2 regions of the Rummeliibacillus sp. GQ308 genome follow, and region 2 is predicted to be linked to the other one. Evidence: a T-box and tRNA genes for the amino acid it is inferred to sense, from the RefSeq annotation. Region 2 holds a T-box; the other holds one or more tRNA genes.
What was found. A T-box is a leader RNA that pairs with one kind of tRNA and senses whether it is charged. The one in region 2 lies ahead of thrS (threonine--tRNA ligase), so its partner is inferred to be a tRNA-Thr.
Positions count from the first base shown of each region.

Region 1: it encodes a tRNA-Thr, which carries the amino acid that the T-box ahead of thrS (threonine--tRNA ligase) is inferred to sense. The anticodon was not compared.

Region 1 is NZ_JCAXDQ010000001.1:475,916-479,097, reverse strand. Features, by position in the region: gene AC6CHJ_RS02275 (hypothetical protein) at 1-146, shown strand, start outside; gene AC6CHJ_RS02270 (O-methyltransferase) at 130-768, shown strand; gene AC6CHJ_RS02265 (potassium channel family protein) at 929-1,315, shown strand; tRNA gene AC6CHJ_RS02260 (tRNA-Thr) at 1,446-1,516, shown strand; gene AC6CHJ_RS02255 (immunoglobulin-like domain-containing protein) at 1,681-3,182, opposite strand, start outside.
Region 2 is NZ_JCAXDQ010000001.1:233,407-236,588, forward strand. Features, by position in the region: gene thrS (threonine--tRNA ligase) at 23-1,936, opposite strand; T-box leader at 1,985-2,209, opposite strand; T-box leader at 2,266-2,489, opposite strand; gene AC6CHJ_RS01220 (LLM class flavin-dependent oxidoreductase) at 2,683-3,182, shown strand, end outside.

The sequences.
Region 1 (3,182 bases), 240 kb from region 2:
GCGAGTTAAAGGCACTCGACATGGTTATCAACGAATTTATACAGCTATTTGATTTAGAAGAAAGTGATGAAATGGTAACAACTGAAAATCCTTCTATAGAAGCCTCAGAAACGATAGGAGATCCTGCAGATGAAACTAATCAATGAATACATCGATAGCCTCTTCGCTCCAACAGATACAGGTTTAGAGGACGTGCTGACATCGATTGAAGAAAACGGAATGCGTTCTATCTCCGTATCACCTGGATCTGGTAAGCTTCTTACTATGCTGGTATCTTTATCACAAGCTAAAGAGGTACTAGAAATTGGAGCACTTGGCGGCTATAGTGGCATATGCTTGGCCAGAGGATTTGGCAGTGAAGGTTATTTAACATCACTCGAATTAGAGGAGAACTATGCTGCCCTCGCTCATCAAAACTTAACCAAAGCAGGCTTTGGTAATCAAGTTACCTACTTGACTGGTCCAGCACTAGAAAGCCTCCAAATTCTAAAAGAAAATAATAAACAATATGACTTTTTCTTTATAGATGCAGACAAACTAAATTACATTAACTATTTAAACGCTTGTATCGAACTCGCCAAAGATGGTGCTATCATTGTCACAGACAATGTCTTAGCTGGCGGTAGTGTTGCTGATCCAAACGCACAGCCTAAACGATATAGCGAGTTTATGAAAGAGTACAATCAAACAGTCTCAGAACACTCTCAGTTGCAATCTGTATTAATACCGATCGGCGACGGAATGACGGTTTCACGCGTGATAAAATAGTTATACAAAATGCTGACTGCTAGCAAATGCTATATGCTTTGTGAGCAGTTTTTCAATTTTTAATCCTGCTTATCCGACTCCCCCACCCCTCAACCTAGAAATATTTTCCCTTGCATGATACTGTATCCAATGAATAATAACGAGGAGGAATTATCTCACTTTGATTTCATTTATCCTAACACTAAAACGACTGCTAGAAGCTTTGTATAAATCATCAAAACACCCTTTATTTTTATCGCTTATTACTACCCTATTTTTCATCATTCTGTCAGGCGTGTTATTTTATACACAAAAAGAAGGCTGGGCCGTACTAGACGCCATCTATTTCTGCGTTGTGAGCATTATTCCAACCGGCATCGATACCAACCTTTCCCCTGAAACAGCGATAGGAAAAGTATTCACTATGTTCTATCTTATCGTTGGAACAGGCACAATGCTCCTAACACTCATACTTTTGGCCAAATCGACCATCAATAATGATGATGATTTTAAGAAAACCTTTAAAAGTGGTAAATGGAAGCGCGAGGGACAAGAGGAAGAGAAATAATTCCAGCTCTTCTCACCTGCATTATGAGAAGAAACGTTACGATCTATTGGAACTTTTTTAAATTTCACCTAAATCGTGAAATCTGAATTATGAAGAAATAAGTGCTATACTACTGGTGTAAATAATTATTGCCGACTTAGTTTAATGGCAGAACGGTGGTCTCGTAATCCACTGATAAGAGTTCGATTCTCTTAGTCGGCATATTAAAAAACCGACAACTAACATAAATCCCCTCTACCTTTAAGTAGAAGGGATTTGATTGTTACAGTATTAAAAAGCATTAAGCTCCTAATCTACTATAAGATTAGGAGCTTATTATTGTAATTCTTAAACCTTTACTATTCAAAGAGTAGAAGGTTACTTGTCTATCTAGATTCTGAAACTGTTAAAGTTTTAGAATCATTAATATTATCAATTACTTTTCCAGTAGTAACATCAATTAATGAGAATTTAATTGTGTACTCACCTGCTTTAGAAAAATTAACAGTCATTTCTGTTGTTTGATCATAATCAGCAGAGACAGCAAATCCACTATCAGGTCCCCATTTTCCAGTTTCTTTTCCATCTGCTTTAAGAGCTTGTTCTAAAACGTTATTCAAGCTGTCAGTAGCTTTGAAAGTTGCTGTTGCATCTTCAGGACCACTAACTACAAAATTAAATTGAGCGTTCTCATAGCCTTTGCCTAAATTTTCGATAGCTTTAAAGTTAACTTTCACTTGGTTATCTTCATTTGCCACCAAGTTTGCAGGGACTTCAAAACCAAATGCATATTTTGAATTAGTTGCATCTACAGCTTTAACCGTAACATTAAATTCTTTTGTGATACTTTGAACACCGTTAAAGGTTGCAGTCAATGTTACTGTTTTGTCTCCAGCCAAAGCAGAAGGACGAGTGATTTTACCAATTTCAGAAATTATATCTTTGTTGTTAGTAGTCCAAGTAATCTTAGTACCGTTTGTTCCTTCTGATGGTAATACTAAATCATCTGTAACTGCATCTAGATTTTCTAGTTTGTTAGCTTGAGCTAAGTTAAATACATTTTTAGCATCTTCAGCATTTACTTTGTCAATATTATCTTGAATTGCTTTAACTGTTATTACATTTCCGTCAATTTCACTGCTGTATTTTGCAATCAAATCTGTGCTGACATTTTTAAATCCATTTTCTTTCAAAGATTCAAGTAGACGTACTTGGCTCACACCGTTAGCTGTAAGTACACTTTTCACTACTTTCACTTCATCTAGACGATTGCCAAAGTCTTCTTTGATATTTTTCCCTTTTTTATCTCCATCTTGATAAACAAGGTCTGCCGGTACTGTAGTGATTGCTTGTTCAGCTTCGGTGATCGCTTGTTCATTAGTAGGAGCTTGTTCTGCAGCTGCTACCTTAGATTCTACTTTACTCACAATTTCATTAGTAACACTATCGATTACTTCTTGAATTGCTTTAGCATTCGTCTTAGCTTCATGGTTAGCTCCTAATTCTGCTGCGTAAGTTTCGATATATTCATCGCGTACATTTGTAAATACACCGAGCTCTTCACCATCTTTTAATGCTTTAAGAAGTGTCACTTGGTTTTCTGCTGTGTTGACAGCAGTGACAGTGTTGATTTCATTAATTGTTTTTTGGATTTCAGAAACAGTTTTATTATTAGTGCCAAGCTTTGCAGCATAAGTCTCGATTAAATCAGCATTAATGTTCTTGAAATATTCATCTTGAAGAGCTTTCAATAATTCCACTTGGTTTGTAGCCTCATTAACTGCTTTAACTGCAGCGTCTGCCTTTGCAAAGTCTACAGTAAAATTAGCGTCCGCAGATACTTCTCCAACAGTAACACGTACAGTGTAATCTCCATCTTGAAGGTTAC
Region 2 (3,182 bases):
ATAAGGTTCTCCCTTGTTTATTTTAAATGCTGCGGTCATTTATTTGCTTTACAATATTTTCTTTAAAATCCTTAAATGGTATACTGATTGATTGTTTTTCTCCGTGCTTCCGAACATTTACTGCGTTTTCTTTTAACTCTTCATCACCAAGCACAATAATATAAGGGATCTTTTGCATATGTGCTCTTCTTATTTTATAGCCTAATTTTTCTTCGTCATCGTCAATTTTAACTCGTACCCCTAATTGTCTCAGCTGAGATTGGATTTTGAAGCAATAATCTAGGTGAACCTGAGAGACGGGAACAATTTGTACCTGTGTAGGAGCGAGCCAAACAGGGAAGGCTCCTGCAAAATGTTCAATTAAAATGCCTAAGAAACGATCGATGGAACCGAATACTGCGCGATGAATGACCACCGGACGAGCTTTTTCATTTTGTTTGTCTATATATGTTAAATCAAACTTCTCTGGTAGCTGGAAGTCGAGTTGCACTGTAGCGCATTGATGGCTGCGTTGAATGGCATCTTTTATGTGAATATCAATTTTGGGGCCATAAAAGGCACCATCGCCCTCATTGATTTTGTAAGGATACCCCAAGTTATTTAGTACGTTTTCTAAAGCTGTTTCAGCCCGATTCCACAGTTCCTCGCTGCCCATTGAATCCTCTGGGCGTGTCGATAATTCAATTTCATATTCAAATCCGAATACTTTATACACATGGTCGATGATTTTTAACGCAAGAGTAATTTCATCTTCAATCTGTTCTGGTGTAACGAAAATATGAGCATCATCCTGGCAAAATGATCTGACGCGTAATAAACCATTTAAGGCACCGCTGAATTCATGTCGATGAACTTGCCCGAATTCCGCCATGCGAATAGGCAAATCACGATAGGAATGTCGTTCATTTTTAAAGATGAGCATATGTCCAGGACAGTTCATCGGTTTTAAGGCAAAGTTTTGTTCATCAACCTGAGTAAAGTACATATTTTCTTTGTAGTGATCCCAGTGACCGGATTGCTCCCACAATCTCTGATTCATCATGAGTGGAGTTCGCACCTCTTTATAATCATACTTAGCCTGTAAATTTCGTAAAAAGGACTCGAGCTCATTCCGTATAATCTGGCCATTTGCCAGATAAAATGGCATGCCGGGTGCTTCCTCTGAGAACATGAATAACTCAAGTTCTTTTCCAAGTTTACGGTGATTTCGCTTTTCCGCTTCCTCTAGAAAGACAAAATAGTCACGTAGCTCATCCTTTGTTGCAAAAGCGACACCATAAATGCGTTGAAGCATTTTATTATTACTATCGCCTCGCCAATATGCCCCAGACACTTTTGTTAGTTTAAAATTCTGGACCTTACCTGTAGAAGGTATATGAGGACCCCGGCATAAATCATAAAAGTCACCCTGTTCATAAACAGTAACTGTTTCATCCTGTGGAATGTCTTCTAACAACTCAAGCTTTAATGGATCATGCGCAAATAATTGTTTAGCTTTCTCGCGTGAAACTTCCTTTCGATTCATCTCCAAGTTCTCATTAATGATTTGTTTCATAACCTTTTCTATTTGAGGTAAATCACTTGGAGTGATAGGGGAATCCAGCTCCACATCGTAATAAAAACCATCTTCAATGACAGGGCCAACTCCAAAATGAATAGAAGGATATATACGTTTTAATGCGTGTGCCAATAAGTGGGCTGTTGAATGGCGAACCACTGCTATTCCTTCTTTTGAAGCTGCATCGTATAAGGAAATCTGTACATCTTCTGTAACTGGACGTGCTACATCTGTAGGTATCCCATTTACATAACCGACAATTGTCTTTTTAGAAAGACTTGGGCTAATGGAGTGGGCAATATCTGTTAGTGTTACGCCTCGATCGTATTGCTGTTTTTTGCCATCTGGAAACTGAATTTTTATAAATTGATCATTCATCATGTTAAACACTCCTTTTTTATAATAAAAAAACACACGCATCCCTAAACAAGGGACGAGTGTGTTGTTAACCCGTGGTTCCACCCAACTTTCCATACGCTAAAGAATAGCCTATGGCTCTGGTGCTGTAACGTAGCATAGACGGTATTGGATACTACATTCCCCAATACAGCTTAAAGGTGGTAAATTATTTTCCTAAGCTAGGAAGATTTCAGCAAAACTTCCCTCTCTGTAAACCGTAAAAATAATTCATGTCCTCATCATCGCTTTTAATTTTTATCTCAATCAATGGAATCCTGTTAAATACAAAAAAACGCACGCATCCCTAATAAAGGGACGAGTACGTTTTAACCCGTGGTTCCACCCAACTTCCCATAAGTTAGAAAACAACTTATGGCTTTGGTGCTGTAACGTAGCATAGACGGTACCGGATACTAGATTCCCCGATACAGCTCAAAGGTGGTAAATTACTCTCCTGCGTTAGGAAGATTTCAGCAAAACTTCCCTCTCTGTAAACCGTAAAAGCAATTCATGTCCTTATCAGCGCTTCTTCATCAAGAATTAAATTATTATATATATTATGATAATTATTACTATTTAGCAACACCTATTTTAATTATGAACAATTTATTGTCTTAACTTCCTCACCAATCCAATCATTTTACATCCCCTTAAACTTCCGCTAGCATTATGACGTATAAATATCACATTTACACAGATAGATGAAAAAGGGAAGGATGAGTAATATGAGACTCTCTATTCTAGATCAAGCGCCGATACCAAAAGGGGCTAAACCGGCACAGGCTTTAAAAAACAGCGAAACATTGGCGATTCTTGGTGAAGAGCTAGGCTATCACCGTATGTGGATGGCGGAGCATCATAACGGGCAATCGCTTGCAAGCTCTGCGCCTGAAGTAACAGCGGCTCACTTGGCTGCTAAAACAAACCGTATTCGTATCGGCACAGGCGGCATCATGATGATGCATTACTCACCATTAAAAGTAGCGGAAGTGTTCAAAACATTAAGCGCACTGTCACCTGGCCGCATCGACTTTGGCGTTGGACGCGCACCAGGCGGAGATACTTATGCTATTTATGCGATGGCAAAAGGTAAACGACCTGAGATGACGGATCAATATAAAGAAATTGAAACAACACTTAAGTTGATGAACGATCAAAAACCAGGCATCTCTGTCTATGATTCAGTCGTGGCGACACCAGCGCGCGTAGAACTTCCTGAAGCATG